DNA from 2 places in the Priestia sp. 53B2 genome. Region 2 is predicted to be linked to the other one. Evidence: a T-box and tRNA genes for the amino acid it is inferred to sense, from the RefSeq annotation. Region 2 holds a T-box; the other holds one or more tRNA genes.
The links. A T-box is a leader RNA that pairs with one kind of tRNA and senses whether it is charged. The one in region 2 lies ahead of trpS (tryptophan--tRNA ligase), so its partner is inferred to be a tRNA-Trp.

Region 1 (6,394 bases), on a different contig from region 2:
ATTACATCTACAGCTATTTGCGGTTCGGATTTACATATCTACCAAGGTGCTCTCCCTGCTGAAAAAGGATACGTTATTGGCCATGAACCAATGGGAATTGTAGAAGAAGTGGGTCCAGAGGTAACAAAAGTAAAAAAAGGAGATAGAGTAGTTTTACCGTTCAATATTTCGTGCGGGACCTGTTATTATTGTCAGCATGATTTAGAAAGTCAATGTGATAACTCTAATCCTAATAAGGAAATCGATACAGGAGGATACTTTGGGTTCACTGAACGATACGGGAATCACCCAGGAGGACAGGCTGAACTATTACGTGTTCCCTTTGAGAATTTTATGCCATTTTTAATTCCGCCCTCCTGTGAGCTTGATGATGAGGCATTGTTATTTATGTCTGATGTTCTGCCAACCGCTTATTGGAGTGTAGAAAATTCCGGAGTTGGACCTGGGGATACAGTAGTGGTTCTTGGCAGCGGCCCCATTGGATTAATGACTCAAAAGTTTGCATGGATGAAAGGTGCTAAACGGGTCATCGCTGTTGATAACGTTCCATATAGATTAAAACGAGCTAAACAAATGAATAACGTAGAGTGCTTTAATTTTGATAAATACGGCGATATGGGAAGCTATATCAAAGAGGTAACCGGTGGTGGAGCAGATGTTGTAATTGATTGTGTAGGAATGGATGGAAAGAAATCACCAGTAGAAGCGATTGAACAAAAACTCAAGCTGCAAGGAGGAACGTTAAGTGCTATTCAAATTGCCTTAAAAGCAGTAAGGAAATTTGGGACAATTCAGCTAACAGGTGTATATGGATCGATATATAATATGTTTCCTCTTGGGAACATTTTTGAAAGAAACATTACTTTAAAAATGGGACAGGCTCCAGTAATTCATTACATGCCAGAATTATTTAAAAAAATTACAGATAGGGAGTTTGATCCTACAGAAATAATTTCTCATAGAATCCCTCTTAATCAAGCAAGTGAAGCCTATGAAATGTTTAACAATCATCAGGATGAATGTACGAAAGTTATCTTAAAACCATAATAAACCATATATCTCCTTAAATATGTATAAAGAAAAAATTGAGAATTATTTTTACAATAAGCATATCTATTTGAAAGAGGCTGGAACAAAAGCATGTTACTTGAAGGAAGATCCGAACGCGTTTGATTCTTGATGGAGAATCAAACGCGTTCGGATTTTTTTATTGGTAGTGTAAACGTAGGTTTCGTGAATATAATTGCTTCTAGCTGTTGTTTAGAAGGAAAGGCGAAGACTTGAACGGAAATCAACAGTGGTGTAACAAGTAATCCATCATTCCATTCTTATTTTAAAAGGTATAGAAGTTAAAAAAGTAAGAATCCTAATAAAAACAGAACGATAAGAATGGAAAGGGATTGTGACAGGAAACATGCTAATAAATATACTCATAATGATTGTCGTATTGTACTTCATATATGTATTCGCAACTGCAGTGGTACTGTTTTATGTCCCTTTGCACAAGGGAAAAGACTTAAAAGTAATGAATACTGAGAATTTTTACGGGAAGAAAGAATCCACAGACCGAGTTATGCTTTTGGAAAACGGTTATTTTTCAGGGCTTGTTCGAATGCAGATGATTCAAGAAGCGAGGCATACAATCGATATTGCGTATTTTTCCATCGGTAAAGGTCGTTCTTCGGATTTACTTATGGGCGCTTTATTCGAAGCTGCCGATCGAGGTATACGTATTCGCGTGCTGTTAGATGGGATCTCTCATGGGTTAAAAGGTAAGAGAAAAAATGTTCTTTATGCTTTAGCTTTCCACGATAATATTGAATTAAAGTACTATGAGCCCTTTACTATTTTTAAACCTTGGACATGGCATAATCGTCTTCACGATAAAATAATAGTAGTCGATGGCCAATTAGGTATTAGTGGAGGACGAAATATTGGAGATAAATACTTGGCCAGTCAACCAGATAAAAATTTTGTCTATGACCGTGATGTGCTGATTTATAACACAAAGCAAGAAAGTCATAGTGTTATTCTCTCAATGGAGAAGTATATAGAGAAATTATGGAATCATCCGTATACACGCAAAGCTTTTCCAAAGCTCAAGAAAACTAAACAATTTCGTGGTCTTTCAGGAAAAAAGTTGTTGATAGATCAATACGAAGAGGCCAAAAAAGCAAACGAACCTTTTGTCCATCCTTATATTGTATGGAGAGAATCAACGATGCCTACAAGAAAAGTTTCTTTTATTACAAATCCTATTCAAAGAATGAATAAAAGTCCTTTTATATGGAAAACATTTATTAAGCTTTCGCAACAAGCTGAAAAATCCATTGTTGTTCAAAGCCCTTATATCGTACCAACAAAAGAGATGGAACAGTATATAGATAAGCAAGTAAAACCAAAAGTGCAAAGAATTATTTTAACTAATTCTATTACATCCACTCCAAATGCTATGGCTTTTTCTGCATACTTGGGAGTGAAGAATCGCGTCATAAAAGCTGGTTCAAAGCTTTATGAATATCAAAAGCCTTATTCAATTCACGGGAAATCTGTTGTTTATGATCAGCGTTTAAGTGCAGTTGGTTCTTTTAACTTAGATTCACGCTCTGCATTTTTAAATACTGAATCCATGGTTATGATAGATAGTGAAGAATTTGCAGCCGAGTTAACAGGAGCTATTGAAACTAAAATTTCTCACAGTACGCTTGTGGGAAATGAGGGAGAACCTGTGGATTTTAATACGGATTCTCAAAAAAACGCGCCTCCTGTAAAATCTGCACTGCTACATATTCTTTCGGTCTTTACACGATTTTGGAGACATTTTGTATAGTACTGTGTTACAGCAGAGTCTCTAAAAACAAATAGTCGATATTAAAATTAAAAAGGACTGCAGGTGGTGAAGGGAATGTGTGAAAAGCTGTGATATGCCTCACAGTTTTTTTTGAATTGCTAGTCCTAGTCATGACTTTTAAAAAGACCTATTGACGAATTTCTATATATGTTTTATTATAATATAGCGTCGTTGATAAACGAGGTTCTTTTAGAAAATCATTTCTAGGGGCATAGTTTAAAGGTAGAACTACGGTCTCCAAAACCGTCAGTGTGGGTTCGATTCCTACTGCCCCTGCCATTTTGGAGTTATCTTTTAATTCACACGCGGGTGTGGCGGAATTGGCAGACGCGCTAGACTTAGGATCTAGTGTCTTATGACGTGGGGGTTCAAGTCCCTTCACCCGCATCTTTATTTTCATATATGTGCGGAAGTAGTTCAGTGGTAGAACACCACCTTGCCAAGGTGGGGGTCGCGAGTTCGAACCTCGTCTTCCGCTTCTTTTCAAAAGCAGTTTGCATGTGCAAACTGCTTTTTTTTGTTGTAGAAATAAAGAGTTTTATTATGCTGTTTTTAATCAGAAATATTTTATTAAAGCCGTACTGCTTATACGTGTTGTTTTCGTGAATATACACATAATATTGGGGTTACATTAAAAGCTAATGAACGATACGTGAAGACATCTAATATGGTTTTTAAGATAGGGGAGAGTCCTATGGAATCTAGTTGGTTTTCAATTATACCGTTTTTAATTGTTATTCCAATAGCTATTTTCACCAAACAAGTGCTGCCAGGGTTGTTTTTAGGCCTATTAGTAGGCGCTTATTTGATTGATCATTCGATTATAGGAGGTGTTGAAAAACTACTTCACTACGTTGTACAAGCTCTTAGAAATAAAAGTAATATAGAAATCGTCGCCTTTTTATACGCGTTTTCAGGGCTTATCGGAATGATTAAGACGGCTGGAGGAGTTAAAGGTTTTGTGGAAACAGCTGCTGAAAGAATTGATACAAGAAAAAAAGCCCTTATTTTAACCTATGTTTCAACCATTGGAACATTCAGTGCTCCCACATTTCGTTTTGTTACAATCGCGCCCATTATGAGAGCGCTGCTGAAAAAAGTGAAAATGACGACAGCAGAGCTAGGGTTTGTTATTGAAACAACTGCTACTCCTGTTATCGTCTTAATTCCCGTGGCAACCGCATTTGTCGGATATATGGTATCAATCATTCAAATGGCGATTGATCATCAAGGCATAAAGCAAGACGCTTATTCTTTATTCATTCAAAGCATTCCTTATAATTTCTTTTCAATTGTGATTATTTTAGTAGGGATTTATTTCAGCTTTTTTCATCATTCAAAATCTACGGCTCCTATGAAGCTTGAAGAAGAAGACGAAAAAGATTGGCATGATTGTCATCCTTGCGTATCGAAGGATTTGCCTTCTAAGCCTTGGAATCTGTTACTGCCTTTACTTGTTGTGATTTCGTTCACTTTATTTTTAACATGGTGGAGCGGTCATCATAAGAGTCACACTTTTTTTGAAGCATTTATTAAAGCAGACGTGCTAGAAGCGATGGTAGTAGCTTTAATTATAACTATATTAATTACCCTTATTTTTTTCTTATTTCAGCGCTTTACCTTACAGAATTTGCTTAATGGTTTTATCACAGGAGGCAATGACTTAATGTCCGTTATTCTGTTGTTATCGGTAGTATGGGGATTATCCGCTGTTACAGAAGACTTGGGGTTTTCCAACTTTGTGACCGCACATTCCAAGTGGATTCCTCATATGTTCATCACCCCGTTCATGTTTATCTTTGGAGCTGCTATTTCTTACTTTATCGGGTCTGCTTGGGGGACGTGGGGGATTTTAATGCCGCTTGGCGTATCGCTTGCAAGTTCTGCAGATCTTTCTTTGCCGTTGATTATCGGTGCAGTATTTGCAAGCGGTTCATTTGGATCATTTTCTTCACCTTTAAGCGATGATACGAATACCATCGCCAAAATATTAGATTTATCTGTTATTGAATATGCCAAGTATAAATTAAAGCCAGCTTTAATTGCAGCGGGAATAACAGTTGCTTTTTATCTTGTTGTATCTTTCTTGTTTTGAATGTGGGAAATAGCCATCTAGTATCAATTTTTCATTTTTTTTAGCTTAAAGTATGCATACAGTCCTAATGATACGCACACTAGCATGATACAAGTAAGCGGAAATAAGATGGTATTAACAAAATGATCATAAAACCATATATACACGAACATCACCTCGATCATTTTAAGGCTATTCTTTCTATTTACTAGAGATGCAACTATTCGTGCTGCTTCTTCCTATTCCTTAAAAATGCGATAATCAGAAGCAGTACAGGTATGATAGAAAATAGTGGCATATGTAAAAGAAATCTCGCAACGTGTAGGCCTTCGTAAAGGTGTTCTTGAAAATTACTAGCGATTGTAATCGACAAAAATAACACAATGGTGCCTAAAGGATAAGCTAGCCGTGAAGGAGATTTTATTTGTCCTTTTTTCTCTTTTGTTTTTCTTTTTCGCAGAGTCACTTTATCTTGTTTTAAAGAAGCGTCAACAAAAGCAATAGTAACTTGGTGCAAAGAGGTTTTTATATCTTCATTATCGAAACAAGCGTATAGAAAGATAGCTTTGAGATAGGGGAGAACCACATGAACATTGAGACCAACAGATTACTAATACGCAAATTTAAATATGAAGATTGGCAAGATGTCTACGCATATACATCTGATGCTAATGTCATGAAGTACATACCAAAAGGTGTTTTTAGTAAGGATGATGCGAAGAAATTTGTAAATGAAAATACGAAAGAAAATGTTAAAAGTTTTCCAGTTGTATTAAAAAATGAAAAAAACCTAATTGGTCATATCGTCTTTTTTAACTATTTTGGAGACCATACTTATGAAATTGGCTGGGTATTTAATTCTCTCTATCATCAGAAAGGATATGCTTCAGAAGCGGCAAAAGCAATAGTGGACTACGGTTTTAACACAATGAAACTGCATCGGATTATTGCTACTTGTCAACCTGAGAATACGTCTTCTTATCGTGTTATGGAGAAGATCGGGATGAGAAGAGAAGGGTATTTTAAAAAATGTATTCCAACTGAAAAAGGATGGTGGGATGAATATTGTTACGCGATTTTAAAGGAAGAGTGGAAATGAGCTTTACTTTTACGGAATTACATTTTCCGAGTTGTAAAGACGAAAACAAGCCCAATTTTTAAAAAATGAGCAGAACAGCAAACCAAAACGTCTAGGCAGACATACAATAACCTATCCATGAGAAACACCCCATGTTTGAACCTTCTTTGTTTTAGCAACAGAAAATTACGTTGAAAGGGAGTGCTTGTATGTCTAATGCTGGATGTGGATTTGGTTCTGGTTTCGCTTTATTAGTTGTATTATTTATTCTATTAGTAATTATCGGATGTAGTTGTTATAGCGGTGGTTACGGTGGCGGCTACGGCTGCTAATTATATCACTGAATAGCCTAAAGGATATCCTTTAGGCTTTTTTTATGTTCATTATAAAA
Region 2 (6,394 bases):
AAGGTTTTTCTTCCACATATCTTGAACAGCTTGTGCAATTTTTGCATGTTTTTCATCCGTGTTGTATGAAACCTTAATTGCTGGCAGTTCTGAAGCATCTTTAAGGCCCATTTCTTTCAAGCCTTTTTCTAAATATTCTTTTGCTTTTTTCACATCATTGTCTTTGAAATAGCCTTTTTTGTTGTCTTCAAACATTGTTGGTGGTACAGCCGCCATCGCTGGAACTGAACCGTCTTTTGTAATTTGTTCTGTAATACCTTTACGATCAATTGCATAAGCTAATGCTTTACGAATGTTCACATTGTCTAAAGGTTTTTGTTCTGTATTAAACTTGTACCAGTAAGTACCCGCAATCTCTTGAATGTTTAATGAACCGTCTTTCTTTAATTCAGGAAGTGCATCAGCTGGTAATTGACCAGTAGGCATACCCGCCCAGTCTAATTCACCGTTTTTGAACATTGAAAGTTCAGTGTTATTATCATTGATCATGTACATTTCAACTTTTTTAAGTTTTACAGCATCTTTATCCCAATAGTTTTCATTAGGAACTAACTCGATTTTGTCATTATGTTTCCAAGCTTTAAGCTTGAAAGGACCGTTTGACGTATAGTTTTCGCCCGCATTTGTATACCATTTTTCATTTGATTCAGCAATTTTCGTATTCACTGGGAAGTACGTATAGAAAGCTGTTAATTCTAAGAAATATGGCGTTGGGTTTTCTAATGTTACCTCAAGCGTTTTATCATCTGTTGCTTTAACGGCAACATCATCTAATGAACCTTTTCCTTCATTGGCAGCTTGTGCATTCTTAACATAGTATAATTGATATGCATATTGAGATTCGTTTTTAGGATCTAACGCCCATTTCCATGCATATTCGAAATCTTTTGCTGTTACAGGGTCACCATTTGACCATTTTGCATCGTCACGAATCGTAAACGTATATTTAGTTTGATCATCGCTGACCTTCACATCTTTCGCCATTGCATTTTCAGGTTTTCCATCTTTACCGATACGAGTTAAACCTTCGAATGTTTGTAATAATACGTTTGATGACGTTGAATCATTAGCTAAGCCTGGGTTAAGTGAAAAAGGCTCAGTTTTAATGTTTAAGCGAAGCTCTTGCTCTTTTTTCTTATCGCCGCCATCACTGCTAGCGTTTTCACTGCCACCAGATTCTTTGTTAAACCCGCATGCAGCTAAAAACAAGCTCATGACAAGCAGCAAACTGAAAAGAATCGACAACCTTTTCTTCATTGCGTATTACCCCCTATTAAATTTTGTTTGTGTGGCAACCATATTTTTTGATATTCACTAATTTCTTAATCCTCTTTCAATACAAAATAATCAGTTATTTTTTCGTGTAGTAGAGCGTTAAAGACCTCACTGCAAAATTATTCTTCTACTCTATGAAACTGTCATCAATTGTTTACATGCTGTAAATCTAATGTATGCGCTTAATATGTAGAAGACTCATTCATTACAAAATTCGCTAATTGAAACAAAACATTTTCTATTTTGTGTTTTCTGAAAAATTAAGAAATTGTAATACCTTTGTAAAAAATATGTTTGTTACGCCTATTATAAATATTTTAAAAATTTATTGCAATACTATTATTTAATGGTATTTTTCTGTCACGAGGGAAAAAACCTTATCCTATAAGGATTGTGCCTACTTGTCAGACGTCTAAAATCTTTTTTGTAGTATAGGTATTACAATAGTATTACAAAGTCATTAGAAATACTAAATAAAAGATTTTTACCAAATCCTACACCAAATTTTCATCAAGAAATGCTTTAATTAAAAGGTTCTTGTCTTTTTTTGTCGCTGAAAAATTCCAGTAAATTGTCTTATAAAACTTTTTAGCGATAAGATGTTTAAATTCCTGCTTTTTCGCGTTATAATAACGAATAACTATATAATTAAAGCTGTGAAAAAGAGTAGTATGCAGAATTTTCATTTTTAGAGAGTTTGTGGCTGGTGAAAACAAACATTGAAACCTGCAGAATGGACTTTGGAGCTTTCAAGTGCAAAGCTTGAACGTTGACCTCAACGTTATATGAATAAAGATAGTTCACAATTATGTGTGCTAATTAGGGTGGCAACGCGGTCCATTCGCCCCTAGCTTATGCTAGGAGCGGATGGGCCTTTTTATGTTGTATTCGTAAATTAGCATCATATATGTGCAGATGAAAGGAAGATTTGATGAAAACAATTTTTTCAGGTATTCAACCAAGCGGTACAATCACTCTAGGTAACTACATTGGAGCGATGAAGCAATTTGTTGAACTTCAACATGACTATAACTGTCATTTTTGTATTGTAGATCAGCATGCGATTACAACGCCTCAAGATCGTTTAGCACTTCGTAAAAACATTCGCAGCCTTGCTGCTCTGTATGTAGCAGTAGGAATTGATCCAGCAAAATCGACTTTATTTATTCAATCAGAAGTGCCCGCCCACACAGAAGCGGGATGGATGTTACAGTGCGTAGCGTATATCGGTGAACTTGAACGTATGACTCAGTTTAAAGATAAGTCCGCTGGAAAAGAAGCAGTATCAGCAGGATTACTAACTTATCCTCCATTAATGGCAGCGGATATTCTTTTATACAACACCGATTTGGTTCCAGTTGGTGAAGATCAAAAGCAGCATTTAGAATTAACGCGCGATTTAGCTGAGCGCTTCAACAAAAAATACAATGATATCTTCACTATTCCTGAAGTACGTATTCCAAAAGTGGGCGCACGCGTCATGTCTCTTCAAGATCCTACGAAAAAAATGAGCAAGTCCGATCCAAACCAAAAAGCTTTCATTACGCTCTTGGATGACGCAAAAACAATTGAAAAGAAAATCAAAAGTGCCGTAACGGATTCAGAAGGTATTGTTCGCTATGATAAAGAAAATAAGCCAGGTATTTCAAACTTATTAAGTATTTATTCAATCCTAGCCAATAAATCGATCGAAGACATTGAAGCAATGTACGAAGGCAAAGGTTATGGTGACTTTAAAGCTGACACAGCTAAAGTGGTAGCTGAAGCACTCGCTCCAATTCAAGAAAGATATTATGAATTAGTTGATTCTAGCGAGCTAGATGATATTTTAGATCAAGGTGCCGATAAAGCAAATGCAACGGCTAATAAAATGCTTCGCAAAATGCGAAACGCAATGGGAATTGGCCGTAAACGTTAAAAAAACGACTGCTATGCAGTCGTTTTTTTTTAATTAACTTTTGGCTCTTGTTCAATTTCCCAAAGTTTTTCAAAGAAAGGTTGTCCTTTTACTAAGCGCTCGCATAATAATTTATGTTTCGGTGACCACCCTGACTTCGTTTCATCGTATAGCTGATTCCATACGTCTTGAAACGACATCTCTTGAATATCTTCGTATTTCGTTGGATTCCACTCTGTGTACCAGTAGCGGATTTGAGCTGTATTTTTTGTTGTATGTAGCTGATCAAGTGCCATAAATAAAAGCTGTTTTAGCTGACGTTCTTTACGTGTTAGTCCTCTCATCGTTTCAGGAGACGGCGAAAGAATATGATGCTCTTTTTTATTCAGCTCGTCTTCACTGAACTTATATTCTAGCTCTTCTTGATCCGCAATCATCTCATAGACTAACTGCTCTTGTCTTGGAATTAAGCGGCTTTTTCGAATCGGAATATGATATCCCATCGTATCAATTGCTAAAATATTCGTTCCATCTGTAACGATAAAACAATATTCAACCTGCGTGCGTTCATGATTTTTCCGAATGTATGCTTTCTGATAGACATCTTGTAGTAGTTGTTGAGGTAGCTCGGAAAGATCATTTTCAATGTAATGAAATAAAAGCGGATTTACTTTTAATAATGGTGCTTGATCGAGCAGTTCTACACAATCGTCTTTTCTCCACTCATGGAAATGACACACATTATAACCGTTTTCTTCGCCTTCAAACCAATTAACCCATACATCATGAAGATATAGCATAATTTACCCCTCACTTACTATCTGTTTGTTATCCATCAGTATAGGCAGAGAAAGGAATTTTTATTCCAAATGATGTTATCTTTCTAAAAATTAATTGTAAAATGCCTTCGTTTTTGGCTATTATTCAAATGCACTTATTTCGAAGCTAAGATATAACGCCAGTGCTAATGATTGCTAAAGGCTTCATGAGCTATATCCACCCCTATAAGCAGAAAAAAATCCGAGTTTCTTCTATAGTAATAGGTTTGTCAGGAGGTCTGACAAACTTAAAAAAATCTATCACACTTTTGTGATAGATTTTTAACGAAGAGATTTGGGATTCAAAGCATCTTTTAATCCTTCACCAATGAAGTTGATAGCTAGGATTGTAAATGTAATAGCTAAACCTGGCGGAACCCACATCCAAGGCTTATTCTGCAGCACATCTGATTCCCTTGCTTCTGTCAGCATATTCCCCCAGCTTGGCGTATCAGCCGGCACTCCAAAACCGATAAAGCTAATCGCTGACTCAAACACAATAAGAATAGCCATCTGCAAACTGGCTTGAACCACAATCGTTGAAAACACATTTGGCAGCAAATGTTTAAAGATGATTTTAAACGGGCTGCACCCAATGGAAACAGCTGAAAGCACATATTCATTTTCTTTTTCAGCCAAGACTTTGCTTCGAACCAGCCGGGCCGTACTTCCCCAGCTTAAGAAACTAACAACTAGGATGAGCGTCCAAACGCCTGAGATCTTTCCAATTAGGATTGTATTTAACACTACAACGAAAACAATTAGCGGAAAGTTTAATACAAAATCTGTAAAACGCATTAAGAATTGATCCACTTTGCCTCCGTAATAACCCGCAATCGACCCAATAAGAGTTCCGATTAAAATAACAAGTGTTGTACAGGCAACTCCAATCAGTAACGAAGTTCTTCCTCCATACAATGTACGTGCAAATACGTCTCGCCCATTTGTATCCGTTCCAAACCAATGCTCACTAGAAGGCCCTGCATTCATCGCCATATAGTCGATACGTGTAATATCTGCTTTTGTAAGCAACGGTGCAAAAATGGCAAGAAGCGTAATCACAATCATGAAAGCTAAACTTATCATGGCTAGTTTATTTTTAACAAACTTCTTTCGCGCAATCGCCCATGGAGAAAGGTTTTTAGGAGCTTTCATATTCACTTCTGGCTGTACATCTTTTTTCGTTACAATTTCCATACTTTCTCCTCCTAATCCAAACGAATACGCGGATCTGCTACGCCGTATAACAAATCAGCAACTAGATTCCCAACCAGTGTTAAAATTGAAAACAACATTGTAAGCGACATCATAACTGAGTAGTCACGAGTTGCTACAGAGTCAACAAACAACTTTCCGATTCCTGGATACGTAAAGATCGTCTCTGTAATGATAGAACCGCTAATGATTGTTACAAGATCAAACCCTAAAAAAGTGATAAGAGGAATCATTGAATTGCGTAAAATATGAACATTATAAATTTTAGATTCTTTTGTTCCTTTTGCTCTAGCAGTGCGCACAAAATCTTTGCGACTGTTTTCAATAATGTCATTGCGCAAAAATTGGGTATACTGCGCGGTCGACATCAAGCCAAGAATCAGCGCGGGTAATATAACGTGATGAATTCTACTTTGAATAAATTCCCATGACCCCTCTTTCAATCCTACTTCAACAGAACCGCTAAATGGAAACCAACCTAACTGAAAGGAAAATAAATAAATGCCTACGATCCCTGCGATAAACGATGGAACCGCTAATGCAAAGTAATTATATCCTGCAATAAAGTTATCTGCTAAGGTATACGGTTTTCTTCCTGCATACATACCTAAAATAAATGCAAACACATACGTAATCAAAAGCGAAGTCAAAGCTAAAAAGATAGTATTAGGCATACGCTCTAAAATAATATCTAATGTCGGTAACTTATGAGTTGTTGACTTTCCTAAATCTCCTTGTGCTACGCCCTTTACCCAGTTCCAATATTGAACGTAGATAGGATCGTTATATCCTAGCTTATCACGCATTTCCTCAATGTATTTTGGATCTGTATTACTAGGGTTGATTTCTCCCCCAAAAGGGTCCCCTGGCATCATTTTTGCCAGGGAAAACACAACAAAGGAGATCAGAATCAACATTGGAATCATCCCTAAAATACGTCTTAGTGAGTATTGCAGCATCGTTGACTCTCCTTTACATGTAAAATACTTATTCCGTTACAGACCATTTCTCCGGATCTACAACTACCGTTGATGGATCTAGAGTTACGTTTTTCACACGCTTATTCACAGCATAAATATTGATATTTTCCCATAAAGGAAGCGCTGGCAGCTGCTCATTAAAGAATTTTTGCCATTTTACATATACATCTTTACGGTATTTATCATCAAATGATTTTTCACTCAAACCG

Region 1: it encodes a tRNA-Trp, which carries the amino acid that the T-box ahead of trpS (tryptophan--tRNA ligase) is inferred to sense. The anticodon was not compared.

The regions. Positions count from the first base shown of each region.
Region 1 is NZ_JBLZXA010000027.1:407,455-413,848, forward strand. Features, by position in the region: gene ACN6NE_RS22585 (zinc-dependent alcohol dehydrogenase) at 1-1,047, shown strand, start outside; gene ACN6NE_RS22590 (phospholipase D-like domain-containing protein) at 1,436-2,830, shown strand; tRNA gene ACN6NE_RS22595 (tRNA-Trp) at 3,057-3,130, shown strand; tRNA gene ACN6NE_RS22600 (tRNA-Leu) at 3,157-3,238, shown strand; tRNA gene ACN6NE_RS22605 (tRNA-Gly) at 3,258-3,329, shown strand; gene ACN6NE_RS22610 (Na+/H+ antiporter NhaC family protein) at 3,546-4,946, shown strand; partial or broken gene ACN6NE_RS22615 (spore gernimation protein KB) at 5,146-5,352, opposite strand; gene ACN6NE_RS22620 (GNAT family N-acetyltransferase) at 5,512-6,024, shown strand; gene ACN6NE_RS22625 (YjcZ family sporulation protein) at 6,213-6,335, shown strand.
Region 2 is NZ_JBLZXA010000020.1:56,450-62,843, reverse strand. Features, by position in the region: gene ACN6NE_RS14500 (peptide ABC transporter substrate-binding protein) at 1-1,257, opposite strand, end outside; T-box leader at 1,923-2,127, shown strand; gene trpS (tryptophan--tRNA ligase) at 2,204-3,193, shown strand; gene ACN6NE_RS14490 (YjbA family protein) at 3,223-3,972, opposite strand; gene opp4C (oligopeptide ABC transporter permease) at 4,273-5,187, opposite strand; gene opp4B (oligopeptide ABC transporter permease) at 5,199-6,164, opposite strand; gene opp4A (oligopeptide ABC transporter substrate-binding protein) at 6,193-6,394, opposite strand, start outside.